DNA from 2 places in the Geodermatophilus sp. SYSU D00697 genome. Region 2 is predicted to be linked to the other one. Evidence: riboswitches for the same ligand, from Rfam matches in the RefSeq annotation. Region 2 holds a riboswitch; the other holds the start of a gene.
What was found. A riboswitch is a leader RNA that binds a small molecule or an ion and turns the genes downstream of it on or off. The one in region 2 is predicted to bind cyclic di-AMP.
Positions count from the first base shown of each region.

Region 1: it holds a riboswitch for cyclic di-AMP, as region 2 does, so the genes downstream of both, ACI79C_RS16800 (hypothetical protein) here and ACI79C_RS24015 (transglycosylase family protein) in region 2, are expected to answer to the same signal.

Region 1 is NZ_JBJGYV010000019.1:35,786-42,857, forward strand. It holds gene ACI79C_RS16775 (bifunctional 3'-5' exonuclease/DNA polymerase) at 1-478, shown strand, start outside; gene ACI79C_RS16780 (serine hydrolase) at 772-2,421, shown strand; gene ACI79C_RS16785 (hypothetical protein) at 2,509-3,096, shown strand; gene ACI79C_RS16790 (CPBP family intramembrane glutamic endopeptidase) at 3,097-3,810, shown strand; gene ACI79C_RS16795 (ArsC/Spx/MgsR family protein) at 3,829-4,203, opposite strand; cyclic di-AMP (ydaO/yuaA leader) riboswitch at 4,483-4,636, shown strand; gene ACI79C_RS16800 (hypothetical protein) at 4,913-5,779, shown strand; gene ACI79C_RS16805 (phosphoglycerate dehydrogenase) at 5,928-6,869, shown strand; gene eda (bifunctional 4-hydroxy-2-oxoglutarate aldolase/2-dehydro-3-deoxy-phosphogluconate aldolase) at 6,866-7,072, shown strand, end outside.
Region 2 is NZ_JBJGYV010000046.1:17,020-24,091, forward strand. It holds gene ACI79C_RS24005 (dihydrofolate reductase family protein) at 776-1,498, opposite strand; gene treZ (malto-oligosyltrehalose trehalohydrolase) at 1,500-3,251, opposite strand; gene ACI79C_RS24015 (transglycosylase family protein) at 3,496-4,068, opposite strand; cyclic di-AMP (ydaO/yuaA leader) riboswitch at 4,093-4,202, opposite strand; gene treY (malto-oligosyltrehalose synthase) at 4,512-6,878, opposite strand; gene glgX (glycogen debranching protein GlgX) at 6,958-7,072, opposite strand, start outside.

The sequences.
Region 1 (7,072 bases), on a different contig from region 2:
CGGCCTGGTGGAGGAGGCCGCCCGCGCGGGGGAGCGCGGCGAGGTGGTGCACACCCTGCTCGGCCGGGGCTCCCCGGCGCCGGCCGGCGCGTGGGCGGAACGGCCGGTCGACCTCGGCGAGCCGTCCGACGAGGGGGCTCCGCGCGAGGAGCGGGACCGGGCCCGCCGCGCCTGGGGCCGGTTCACCCGCAACTTCGTCGTCCAGGGCACCGGTGCCGAGTGGGCGCTGTGCTGGCTGGCCGCCCTGCGCAACCGGCTCTGGCGACTGGGCGGCACCGGGACGGTCGACCAGCGCCCCCACCTGGTCTTCTTCCTGCACGACGAGGTCGTCGTGCACACCCCCGAGCACCTGGCCGACGACGTCGTGGCCGCGGTGCGGTCCGCCGCGGCGGAAGCGGGCCGGCTCCTGTTCGGCGCATTCCCCGTCGACTTCCCGCTCGACGTCGCCGTGGTGCGGTCCTGGGCCGACGCGGGCTGAGCGCACGAGACGCCGGTGCACGGCTGGGACCTCGCCCGCGCCGCGGAGGGGCGTTCCGGCCGACACGCGGCAGGGGTGCGCCGGACGCCCCCTGTAGCGGCACACGCGCGCAACCCCGCGGGCGGCCCGGCGGCCGGGGGCCCGGTCCGGCTGGACCTCGACTTCCGCGTCCGTGCCGGGCTACGGTCCCGCCCCACCACGGGCGCCCCGCGTGCCGCGTGCCCCGCCGGCCCCGCCCGTGGCGCTCACGACCGGGCACCCTCTGCTGCGGGTGCCAGTCTGGACCGTGGACCGTGTCCGACCCCTCCTCCGCAGGCACCCGCGACCGCAGCCGACGACCGCGGCACAGGGCCGGCTCGGCCGCCGCGGTCGTGGCGATGACGGCGCTGACCGCGGCGTGCGCGGCGGCCGGCGGTCCCGTCGGCGCCCCGGCGGCGTCCACGACGTTGCCCCCCGCGCCCCCGGCCGCGGTGCCACCGCTGCTGACCCAGGACCAGGTGGACACCGCGGTGGCCGCGCTGGACGGGCTGGTGACCGACGCGATGGACCGGACCGGGGTGCCGGGTGTGGCCGTCGCCGTGGTCCACCGCGACCGTGTCGTGCACGCGGAGGGGTTCGGGGTCCGCGAGGTCGGCCGGCCGGAGACGGTCGACCCGGACACCGTCTTCCAGCTCGCGTCGGTGTCCAAGCCGCTGGCGTCCACCGTGATCGCCGGCGTCGTGGGGCAGGGGACGATCGGCTGGGACGACCCGGTCCGGGCGTCGGACCCCTCCTTCGCGCTCAGCGACCCCTACGTCAGCGAGCACGCGACCTTCGCCGACCTGCTGTCGCACCGCAGCGGCCTGCACACCGGGGCGGGTGACCTGCTCGAGGACCTGGGGTGGGACCGGGGGTACATCCTCGACCACCTGGACCAGCAGCCGCTGGACCGGTTCCGGTCCAGCTACAACTACAGCAACTTCGGGTACACGGCGGCCGGGGAGGCCGCGGCCGCCGCCGCGGGGACCCCGTGGGAGGACCTGGCCCGGCAGGTCCTCTTCGACCCGCTGGGGATGACCTCGACCAGCTACCGCCACGAGGACTACGAGGCCGCGGCGAACCGGGCCGCCATCCACGTGCCGACCGGCGACGGGACCTGGGCGGCCCGGTACACCCGGGACGCCGACGCGGAGGCGCCCGCCGGCGGGGCGAGCTCGTCGGTCCGTGACCTGGCCCAGTGGATCCGCCTGCAGCTGGGCAACGGCGTCCACGCCGGCACCGGGGTCATCGACCCGGCCGCACTCGACGTCACCCGCGTCCCGCACTCGGTCTCCGGCCCGCCGGCGACACCGGAGGCCCGCACCGGCTTCTACGGCCTCGGGTGGAACGTCTCCTACGACGACCAGGGCCGGCTGCAGATCGGCCACTCGGGCGCGTTCGCGCTGGGCGCCGCCACGACCGTCCTGATGCTCCCCGGCGAGCAGTTGGGCATCGTGGTGCTGACCAACGGGCGCCCGCAGGGCATCCCGGAGGCGATCGCCGCCGGGTTCTTCGACGTCGCCAACCACGGCGAACCCACGGTCGACTGGCTGACCTTCACCGCCGCGATCTTCGAGCAGATCGAGCAGGCCGACGCTCCGGAGACCGACTGGACGCAGCCAGCGGCCGACCCGGTGCCGGCCCGGCCACTGGAGGCCTACACGGGGACCTACGCCAACTCCTACTACGGCCCGCTCACCGTGGCCGCCGACGGTGGCGCCCTGACGATGTCGATGGGGCCGCCGGACCGGCCGACGTCCTTCGCCCTGACGCACCACTCCGGGGACACCTTCACCTTCGAGACCATCGGCGAGAACGCCAACGGGCCGGCCGGGGCCGTCTTCACCGTGGACGGCGCCTCGGCCGCGACCGTGCGACTCGACTTCTACGACCGCACCGGGCTGGGCACCTTCACCCGTGCCTGACGGACCCCGTCAGGGCGTCCGGGCACCGCGCGGGACGGGACGGGAGTGCATGCGTGGGCGGAGCGGGACGGGGATAGGTTGAGCCGCATGTCGATCGAGTCGTCCGGGGGTGTCCCGGCGGGGACGGTCCGGGACCTGGGCCTGCCCGGCCGGGCGGTCTCCGCGCTGCTGCGCGCGGGGGTCACCAGGACCGAGGACCTGGCGCGGCTGTCCCGGCGCGACCTCGCCGCGATCGGCGGCCTCGGTCCCGGCATGATCGCCGCGATCCGGAACGTCGTCCCCGAACCAGTCGCCCGCGTGCCCCGTGCCGCGGCCCCGTCGGAGGCCGAGGTGCGCGCCGAGGCCGTGGCCGCGGGCATCGAGCCGGACGAGGAGGAGGGGCCGCCGTCGCCGGCGATCCCGTCGTTCGAGTCGCTGCGGGGCCCGCGGCGGCGGACGACGGTCGACCTGATCGTCCCGGCGACGCCGCCCCCGGCCGAGTCGGCGCCCGCTCCCGACCGGGCGGCGCGGACCGCTGCCGCGGAGGGGCCGCGGCCGGCCGAGTACGCCGACCTGCTGCGGCTCTGCGCCCGCGGGGTCCGCGCCGCAGCGGGCGTACCGGTGCGGCTGGCGTGGTGGTCGCTGCGCGCGCCGGTGGCGGGGCTGCGGCGGCTGCTCACCGACCAGGCGCGGTAGGTGCCGACCGGGGCCGGCGACCGCCCGAGGGCGCTGGCCCTCGCCACCGGCCTGGTCCTGGTGCTGGGCACCTGGAACAACCTCGTCGTGACCCGGCTGCCCGGGGCCCCGGCGTCCTACGTCCCGGCGAACCTGACCGCCGCCGGCGTGCTGCTGGCGGTGGCGCGCGCCGCCGGGCTGTCCTGGGCCGAGCTGGGCCTGGCGCGGTCGCGGCTGGGTGCCGGGCTCCGCTGGGGCGGGGTCCCCGCTGCGCTGGTGGCCTCGGGGTACGCCGTCGCCGTCGCCGTCCCCGCCCTGCGGCCGCTGGTGCGCGACGCCCGGGTGGCCGGGGCCGACGGCGCCGAGATCGCCTACCAGGTCCTCGTCCGGATCCCGCTCGGCACCGTCGTGTGGGAGGAGGTCGCCTTCCGGGGCGTGCTCCTGGCCGTCCTCGGGCGGGTGCTGCCGCTCCGCGGCGCGGTCGCGGTGTCCGCGGCGGTCTTCGGGGTCTGGCACGTCCGGCCCACGCTCAGCGGCCTGGCGGCCAACGACCTGGTCGAGGGTCCGGTCGCCCGGGCGCTGGCCGTCGCGCTCCTGTGCTCCGGGACGGCCGCCGCCGGCGCGTTCTTCGCCTGGCTGCGGCTCCGCAGCGGGAGCCTGCTCGCCCCCACCGTGCTGCATCTCTCGACGAACACCCTCGGGACCCTCGCCGCCGCCGCGGCACACCGCCTCTGACCAGGGGAGCCGGCGTCGTCAGGAGCCCGCGTCCGACCGCCGTCCGGCCGCCACCACCTCGGTCAGCGTCGCGTCGTCCCGCGCGACCCACGCCCGTCCGTCGTCGGTCAGCACGAGCGGGCGCTGGATGAGCCGCGGGTGCTCGGCCAGCACGCGGATCCACGCGTCGGCGTCCCGGGGCAGGTCCCGCAGCCCGAGCTCCCGGGCGAGGGGCTCGGACATGCGGGTGATGTCCCACGGCTCCAGCTGCAGGGCACGGAGCGCGGCGCGCAGCTCGGCCTCCGTCGGCGGGTCGTCCAGGTGGCGGCGCAGCGTGTACTCGACGCCGGCCTCCTCCAGCTGGGCCCGCGCGGTGCGGCACTTGGAGCAGGACGGGGTGAACCAGACCTCCACGGGCCCACCCTAGGGGCGGCGCCCCTGGCCTCTCCCGCGGCGCCGACGACGGTTCGTGCACGTACCGCGCTCTGCGGGCGCCGACCACCGCGGTCCGTGCACACGACGCGGGTGGCCCCGTGCACGCGGATCGTCGGCGCCTACACCACCCGGCCGTCGACCGGGGGAGGCGCGACACACATCACCCGACGAATCGACGGTCCGCGATTGTCACAAACACATAACGCCGGTTACGGTGGTCGGGTCCGGCCGGTCCTCACGTCCCCTGCCGGGGAAGCCGAGCGGACGCCGCCGAGTCGCCCTCCGGGGCGAGCCGGGGACCCACCGCAGTACTGGGGTGAACCCCGCTCCCGGGCCGTCGTCCGGGTAGCGGGCAGGGCCGCTTCCCGCCCGAACCCGTCAGCTAACTCGGTAGGCGGCCATCGGAAGAACGGAGAGCCGCCGGATGGCGTGCCCCAGCCCTGCCGGATGCCCACCCTCGCTCCGGCACCGCCGGCTCCGGGCGCACCCTCGCACGTGATCGCCCGCGGCCGTCCCTGACCCGCCTCCCGCGGACCCTCCCCGAGCACCCTCGCTCGACCGGCGTCCCCGCCGTCTCCGTGGTGTCCGCACCGGCCGGCTCTCCCGGACCGCCGACGTCCCCCGACCTCCCCGCAGCCTGCGCCCCTCCGTGCGCACCTGCGCCCGCACCCTCGGAGCACCCCACCCCATGGACCCCCGCACCACCACCTCCCGCCGCGCCGACCGCCGCGGCCGGATCGCTCCCTCGCGCCGCCGCCCGGCCCTCCTCCTGGCCGCCGCCGCGGCCGGCGCGGTCGTGGCCAACGTCGTCATCGGCGCGGAGCCGGCCGCCCAGGCCGACGCCGGGGCGTCGGAGTCGGTCAGCGTCGCCGCCCAGCTGGGGCTCTCGGCCCAGTCCGCGCCCGTCGAGGTCGACGCGACCCGGGACCTGCAGCCGCTGGCCGACCTCGCCGCCAGCCGCAGCACCCGCGAGGCCGCGCAGGCGGCCGCCCAGCAGGCGCAGGCCGCCGCCGACCAGGCCGTGCTCGACCGGCAGAAGGCCGAGGCGGAGGCCGCCGCCCGGGCCGCGGCCGAGGCCGAGGCGGCCGCGCAGGCCGCCGCGCGACAGCAGGCGGAGGCCGCGGCCGCGCAGGCCGCCGCCGCACCGGAGCCGGCCGCTCCCGCCCGGGCCGCCGCGGCCGCGGCGGGTGCGGTCGCGCGCATCACCAACACCGCCGGGAGCATCAAGCCGGCCGCGCAGGCGGCCGCCAACGCGGTCGTCTCCAACGTCCCGGGCGCCGCCGGCATCAGGCTGGGCGGCACCCGCGCCAGCGCGGCCGACCCCGGCGGTCACCCGTCCGGCCTGGCGGTCGACTACATGGTCATGTCCGACGACGCCCTCGGCGACGCCATCGCCCAGTACCACATCGACCACTGGGACGAGCTCGGTGTCGAGTACGTCATCTGGCAGCAGCGGATGCTCTCCTCGCCCAACGGCTCCTGGAAGCCGATGGCCGACCGCGGGGGCGTGACGGCCAACCACTTCGACCACGTCCACGTGAACTACCGGGGCTGACACCCCGCCGGTCGGGCCCGGCGCGGCCGGAGGTCAGGGTCCGGCTCCCGTCCACGGGCGACCGGGCTGGGGTGGCGGCGCCCGACGGCCGGGTGTGGCATGGGGCTCGGGCACCGTCCCCGCCTGACCCCACGAGAGGCCTCCTCGGATGAAGCTCCTGCTGCCCGACTCGGTCCCGCTGGCCCCGGACCTGCCCGAGGGCGTGCACGCGGTCGTCTACGACGCCGCGGCCCCCGTGCCCGACGAGCACCTGGACGCCGAGGCGATGGTCGTGTGGGGCAGCTCCACCGCCGACCTCGCCGCCGTCGCCGGCCGGATGCCCCGGCTGCGCTGGGTGCAGACCCTGGCGGCCGGACCGGACGCCGTCCTCGCCGCCGGCTTCCCCGAGGACGTCGTCGTCACCGCCGGTGCGGGCCTGCACAGCGCGACGGTCACCGAGCACGCCCTGGCCCTGACCCTCGCCCTGGTGCGCCGCCTGCCCGCCGCCGCCCGGGCGCAGGGCGAGCACCGCTGGGCCCGCGAGCTCGGCGGGCTCCAGCCGCTGCACCCCGAGGGTGCGGTGACCACCCTGATCGACGCCCGCGTGCTCATCTGGGGGTTCGGTGCCATCGGGCAGACCCTCGCGCCGGTGCTCGCCTCGCTGGGCGCCCGGGTGCGCGGGGTGGCGCGCAGCGCGGGGGAGCGCGCCGGGTTCGCCGTCGTCGCCGAGGAGGACCTGGAGGCCGAGCTCGGGCGGACCGACGTCCTGGTCATGATCCTGCCGTCGACCGCCGGCACCACCCGGGCCCTGGACGCCGGCCGGCTGGCCGCACTGCCGGCGCACGCCCACGTGGTCAACGTGGGCCGCGGCTCGACCGTCGACGAGCCCGCCCTCGTCGCGGCGCTGGTGGAGGGCCGCATCGCCGGTGCCGCCCTCGACGTGACCGAGACCGAGCCGCTGCCCGCCGACTCCCCGCTCTGGGACGCCCCCGACCTCCTGCTCACGCCGCACGCGGCCGGCGGCCGGCCGGTCGGCGCCGACGACCTGGTCAGTGCCAATCTCGCGGCGCTGCTGGACGGCGGCGAGCTGCGCAACGTGGTGGAGCGGTGACCGACGTGCTGGCCGCGCTGGGCCGGGCGCGGCTGGTCCCCGTCGTCGTCCTCGACGACGCGCGGGACGCCGAGCCCCTCGCCGGCGCCCTCGTCGAGGGCGGGCTGCCGGTCGCCGAGGTCACCTTCCGCACCCGGGCCGCGGGCGACGCGCTGCGCGCCATGGCCGCGCGGGGGGACGTGCTCCTCGGGGCGGGGACCGTC
Region 2 (7,072 bases):
TGACATGAACGCGTCGGTCGGCGTGCACGAGGCCAAGACGCACCTGTCTCGGCTCCTGGAGGAGGTCGCCCCGGTGAGGAGGTCGAGATCACCGACGGCGGCGAGGTCGTGGCTCGGTTCGTGGGGCCAGCACGCCGGACGTCCGGACGTGGGCGCGCCGCGCGACGTCCGAGCTCGCGCTGGACCACCTCGCCGTCACTGCGGAGCACGCCGCGGCCGTCGAGCACCTGCCGGACGTGCACCGCGACCCGGTCGACCGGCTCCTCGTGTCGCGGGCTGCGGCGGAGGGGGCCGTGCTGCTCACCGCGGACCCGGGCCTGGTCGGCTACGGGGACGTGGTGCGGCTCGTCGGCTGAGTCGGGTCTGCTGTCTCGGGCGGTGCACCCCTGCGACGACCGTCAGCGTGCGCGGGCATGGAGGTCTCGGAGTACCGGCCCGACATGACCTACCGCTCCCGCTCGGTGACCCTGGCCGGCGACGGGGACGCGCCGCTGCAGGACGGGGTGGTGCGCGCGGTGCCGCTGCACCGGGTCGTCGAGGTGACCGGCCTCGAGCCCGCCGAGAAGGTCGACGCCGACCAGGTGACCGTCCCCGTCCGCGTCCGGTGGTCAGCCGGCGGGGGCACTGGTCGGCTCCCGCGCCCCGGTCCGCTCCTCGCTCGCTGGCGCTCGCTGCGATGCTCCCGGGGCTGTCAGCCGACGGTGCCTGCTGGTCGGCTTTCGCGCCCCGGTCCGCTCCTCGCTCGCTGGCGCTCGCTGCGATGCTCCCGGGGCTGTCAGCCGACGGTGTACCGGGTGAACAGGACGTCGTCCTCCTCGAGCACCTGCCGGAGCTCCAGCCGGACGGCGCCGGCGAGCGGCGCCGTGAGCAGGTGCGGCTCCCCGGAGCCCACGAGGGCGGGCGCCACGGTCAGGTCCAGCTCGTCCACCACCCCGGCGGCCAGCGCCGAGGCCAGCAGCGCCGGACCCCCCTCGCACAGCACCTGCTCGAGGCCGCGCGCGGCGAGCTCGTCCAGCGCCGAGGGCAGGTCCACGTCCTCCTCCCCGCAGACCAGGACGGTCACCCCGGCGTCGGCCAGCGCGGCACGGCGCCCGGGGTCGGCGGTCGCACAGGTGACCAGCAGCGTCGAGGGCGTGGCCAGCCGGTCGCCGGGGGCCAGGGACGCCCGCCGCGACACGACGGCGATCGGCGCCGAAGCCGACCGGCCCAGCGCGGTCCGCAGCGCCGCCACGGTCGGGTCGGCCGCGACCGGCCGGTAGCCCTCGGTCGCCGCCGTCCCGTGCCCGACGAGCACCACGTCGGCCAGCGCCCGCAGCAGCCGGAAGACCCGCTTGTCGCCGGGCGACCCCAGGCCCCCGCTGCGCCCGCCGACGGTGATCGCGCCGTCCAGCGAGGCCACGAAGTCCACCCGCAGCGACCGCCCGGGCGGCAGCCGGTAGGCCTCGACCAGGGCGTCGTCGTCGAGGTCGGCCGCCGGACCGGGCAGCAGGCGCCGCACGTCAGGAGGTGGTGACCACGGCCGCGCTCTGGGCCGGCATCGTCACCGTCGTCCGGTCGATCCGCGGCTCCTCGCCGGTGGCGAACAGGACGCCGGTGGCCGGCCGGTCCAGGTCGACCTCCCGCGGCTCGCCGGCCAGGTTGGCCACCACCCGCAGCGCGCCCCGGTGGACGACCAGCCAGCGGTCCTCGTCGTCCCAGCTGACCGCGACCCGGGACAGGTCGGGGTCGACCAGGTCCGGCTGCGCCCGGCGCAGCGCCAGCAGCGCGCGGTGCACCGCCAGCAGGCGGGCGTGCGGCTCCGCCTCGACCTCGCCCCAGTCCAGCTTCGAGCGGGTGAAGGTCTCGGGGTCCTGCGGGTCGGGCACGACGGCGGCGTCCCACCCGTGCTCGGCGAACTCGCCGATCCGCCCCTCGGCGGTGGCCTTGCCCAGCTCCGGCTCCGGGTGGCTGGTGAAGAACTGCCAGGGGGTGCTCGCGCCCCACTCCTCGCCCATGAACAGCATCGGGGTGAACGGGCTGGTCAGCACGATCGTCGCCCCGACGGCGAGCAGGCCGGGGGAGAGGGAGGCCGAGATGCGGTCGCCGACGGCGCGGTTGCCGATCTGGTCGTGGTCCTGCAGGTAGCCGAGGAACTTCCAGCCCGGCAGCTCGTCGACGTCGACCGGTCGTCCGTGGTGCCGGCGGCGGAAGCTGGACCACGCGCCGTCGTGGAAGTAGGCGCCGGTCAGGGTCTTGGCCAGCCCGGACAGGCCGGCGGCGGCGAAGTCGGCGTAGTAGCCCTGGCCCTCGCCGGTGAGCGTCGAGTGCAGCGCGTGGTGGAAGTCGTCGCTCCACTGCGCGGTCAGCCCCATGCCGCCGGCCACCCGCGGGGTGACCAGGCGCGGGTCGTTGAGGTCGCTCTCGGCGATGAGGGTCAGCGGGCGCCCCTCGGCCACCGACAGCCGGTCGACCTCCTGCGCCATCTCCTCGAGCACGTGGGTGGCCCGCTCGTCGACCAGCGCGTGGACGGCGTCGAGCCGCAGGGCGTCGACGTGCATGTCGCGCAGCCACATGAGGGCGTTGTCGATGATGTACCGACGCACCTCGTCGGAGTCCGGCCCGGACAGGTTGATCGAGTTGCCCCAGGTGTTGGCACCCTCGGCGAAGATCGGCATGAACTGCGGCAGGTAGTTCCCGGACGGGCCGAGGTGGTTGTAGACGACGTCCTGGACGACGGCCAGCCCGCGCTGGTGGCAGGCGTCGACGAACCGCTGGTAGGCGGCCGGGCCGCCGTAGTCCTCCTGCACCGTGTACCAGAGGACGCCGTCGTAGCCCCAGTTGTGGGTGCCGTTGAAGCCGTTGACCGGCAGCAGCTCCACGAAGTCGACACCGAGCTCGACCAGGTGGTCCAGCCGCCCGATCGCCGCGTCGAGCGTGCCCTCCGGCGTGAACGTCCCGACGTGCAGCTCGTAGACCACACCGCCGGCCAGCGGTCGCCCGGTCCACGCCGCGTCGCCCCACGCGTACGCCGACGGGTCGAACCGGCGGGAGGGCCCGTGCACCCCCTCGGGCTGCCGGCGCGAGCGCGGGTCGGGGTACACCTTCTCGTCGTCGTCGAGGAGGAAGCCGTAGTCGGCCTCCGGCCCGGCCTCGACCTCGGCACGCCACCAGCCGTCGTCGTCCCGGTGCATCTCGTGCACGGAGCCGTCGACCTGGAGCCGGACCCGCTTCGGCAGCGGTGCCCAGACGGAGAACTCGACGGGTGCGGACATGCGCAGTGCCTCCACGCGGGACGAGACGGGGACTGGCCGGAGGGCCGGGATCGGGGCAGATCATGCCCGCACACCCGACGGCCAACCGTGGGTTCCGGTCACGGTCCGCGGGGGAGGGGAGCGCAGGGCCGACCGGGCTCGGCCGGGCGTCCACGGCGGAGCGGGACACCGCCGGACCACGTGCCGGCCCCGCGCGCGGACGGGGCCCGGCCGGGAGCGCACCGGCCGGGCCCCGCCGGTCCGGTCAGACCCGGAGCGTCTGACCCACGCGGATCACGTTCGGGTCGCTGACCTGGTCCCGGTTCAGCTCCCACAGCCCGCGCCAGCCGCCCTCGGTGCCGTGGCGGGCGGCGATGGAGCCGAGGGTGTCCCCGGCCTCGACGACGTGGCTGCCGGTCGCCGCCCGGTCCGCCCGCGAGGCCTGCTCCGCTTCGGCGGCCGGCGCCGGCGCCTGCACCGCGGCGGTCAGGTACCTGCCGCAGGTCGGCCACGCGCCGACGCCCTGGCCGGCGAGCGTGCGCTCGGCGACCACGATCTGCTGCTCCTTGCTGGCCAGGTGGGCGTTGGAGGCGAACTCGTGGCCCCCGTAGCCGGCCCAGGTGCTCGCGCTGAACTGCAGGCCGCCGTAGTAGCCGTTACCGGTGTTGATCTGCCAGTTCCCGCCGGACTCGCACTGGGCGACGCCGTCCCAGTTGTGCTCCGCGGCCTGAGCCGTGCCGGGGAGCGCGAGGGCGGAGAGCGCCGCCGCGCCGGTGAGGACGACGGCGCCGCGGCGCAGGCCGCGTGCGGGCGTGCGGGATCGGTCGTGCTGGGGCATGGGGGGTCCTCCGATCGGCCGCCGGCGGGGTTAGCTGTCGGGTTCGGACGATCGGTGCCCGGCCGCGGATCGCGGCTTCACCCCCAGACGCGCTGCGCACACCCCGCGCAGGACGTCGTAGGTGGGTCCCCCACCCCCGTCCACGGTCGTGCAGAGGTCCGGTCGCCGCCGGACGGGGTTGGGCGGGACGGCGCCGGGCCCGGCGGGGAGCCGGACCCCGCGAACGCTAGGTGGGGGTGCCGCGCCCGGCCTGTCGGCACGGGGGCGGGACGCCGCCTCCGTGCGACAGGCCGGGCGGGAGCGGCGCACCGCCCCCGCCCGGCAACTCTCCGTCGCAGGCGACGTCGGCCCCTCTGCAGGGCGCCGCCGCGGGCCCGGGAACGCGCTGGAGCGGCCACCGTCCAGGGGCCTACGCCGAGGCGTGGGGAGGAGGGGGTCCTTCCTCAGTCCCGCACGAGCAGGGCGACCGGCAGCCGCTCCAGCGCCGCGCCGACGGGCAGCCCGGCGGCGTCCGAGACGTACCGCCCACCGGTGAACAGGTCCCGCCACGCCCCGTTCGGCAGCTGCAGCGCGGTGTCGCCCCAGCCGCCGGCGGCGGCCAGCCCGACCGGGAGGCGGGTCGCGACGGTCACCGCGCCGCCGCGGTCGAAGGCGACGAGGTGGTCGGCCGCCGTCCCCGTGGCCGCGACCGGCTCGTACCCGGTGAACCACTCCGGGTGCTCGCGGCGGGCGCGCAGGGTCCGGGAGACCACGAGCAGCTTCGCCGCGCCCTCGGCGTCCACGGGCGGCACCCAGCCCTCGTCGAGCCGGGCCAGCAACCGCCGGCGCAGCGCGTAGTCGACCGGACGGCGGTTGTCCGGGTCGACCAGGGAGAGGTCCCACAGCTCGGTGCCCTGGTAGACGTCCGGGACACCGGGCATGGTCAGCTGCAGCAGCTTCTGCGACAGCGAGTTCGACCAGCCCGCCGGCGCGATCCGGGCGACGACGTCCTCGATCGCGCCGTGCGTCGCCTCGTCGTCGTAGGCCGCGTCGACCAGCGCGTGCAGCCGGGCCTCGAACTCCTCGTCCTGGTCGGTCCACGTCGTCGACGTGCCCGCCTCGCGAGCCGCCTTCTCCGCATAGGCGTGCGCCCGCTCCCGGGACAGCGGCCAGGCGCCGACGAGGTTCTGCCACACCAGGGAGGCCAGCGGCCGGTCGGGCAGCGGGTGGCGGGAGAGCAACTGGCGCACCAGCTGCGCCCACTCGTCCGGTTGCTCGGCGAGCACCGCGAGCCGCGCCCGCACGTCCTCGCTGCGCTTGGTGTCGTGCGTCGACAGCGCCGTCATCGACTCCGGCTTGCGCGCCAGCCGGCGCTGCTGCGCCTCGTGGAACTCCGCCACCGTGCTGCCGAAGCGAGCCGGGTCGCCGCCCACCTCGTTGAGGGCGACGAACCGGGCCCACCGGTAGTAGGCGCTGTCCTCGACGCCCTTGGCCATGACCGGTCCGCTGGTCTGCTCGAAGCGGGTCGCCGCCTCGGTGCCGGCCTGGGACAGCACCGGGTGCAGCGCGTCGACGGCGCCGGCCAGGTCGGGACGGCGCTCTCGCACCGCGGCCACGGTCGCGTCGAGGTGCTCGCGGCCGTCGGGCAGGTAGGTGCGGTAGACCGGGAAGCTCGCCAGGAGCTCGGCCAGGGCCTCGGTCTGCTGCTCGCGGGAGATGCCGGGCAGCTCGCCGATGACCCGGACCAGGCGGGCCACCTCCGAGCCGAGCATCCCGTCGGTCACCTCGCGCTTGCAGGAGTGCACCAGCTCGGCGTAGTCGACCGGCCCGCCGGACAGCTCGGTGTCCAGCGCGGTGATCGCCGCCTCCCCGGCCGGGTCGACCAGCACGTCGTCGACCTCGGCCAGCGCGTCGTAGCCGGTGGTCCCCGCCGTCGCCCAGCTCTCCGGCAGGTCCTCCCCGGGCTCGAGGATCTTCTCCACCACGGTCCAGCGGCCGCCGGAGGCCTCGGCCAGCCGATCGAGGTAGCCCTTGGGATCGGCCAGCCCGTCGGGGTGGTCGATCCGCAGGCCGTCGACCGCGCCGGCCTCGACCAGCTCCAGCACCAGGCGGTGGGTCGCCGCGAAGACCTCCGGGTCCTCGGCCCGCAGCCCGGCGAGGGTGTTGATCGCGAAGAACCGCCGGTAGTTGAGGTCGGAGTCGGCCCGCCGCCAGTCGACCAGCTCGTAGTGCTGCCGGGCGTGCACCTCCTGCGGGGTGCCCTCCCCGGTGCCGGGCGCGATCGGGAACCGGTTGTCGTAGTACCGCAGCTCCCCGTCCGTGCTGCCTCCACCCGCCCCACCGACCACCTCGAGCTTCTCGACGTCGTCCGCGGAGCCCAGGACGGGGATGCGGACCTTGCCGCCGCCGAAGTCCCAGTCGATGTCGAAGGCCGCTGCATGGGCGCTGTCCCGGCCGTGCTGGAGCACGTCCCACCACCACGGGGCCTCCGCCGGGTCGGCGACGCCCATGTGGTTGGGCACCAGGTCCAGCACCAGGCCCAGGCCCTGCTCGTGCAGTGCGGCGACCAGCCGGTCGAACCCCTCGCGCCCGCCGCGCGACTCGTCGATGTGGGCGTGGTCGACGGTGTCGTAGCCGTGGGTGCTGCCCGCGGCCGAGCGCAGCAGGGGTGAGGAGTAGGCGTGGCTCACCCCGAGGTCGGCCAGGTAGCCGGCGAGCTCCGCGGCCTGACCCAGGGGGAAGTCGGCGGTGACCTGCAGGCGGTAGGTCGCCGTCGGCACCTCGCGCCGGCGCTGCTCGCTGAGCGGCTCACTGGGGGTCCGCTCGCTCATCGTCACGGGGCCTCCTCGCTGGCGCTCGTCGACCCCGTGTCGGGCCGTGCTGTCCATCTGCGTGACCTCGCGAGCTCGGTCACGAACGCCGCGGGGCGCTGAGGACGACCATGGACCGGTCCTGCACCGTGATCGTCTCGCCCGGCTTGAGCTGTGCCGGCTCGACCTCGCCCATCTCCGCGGTGTCGAGGACG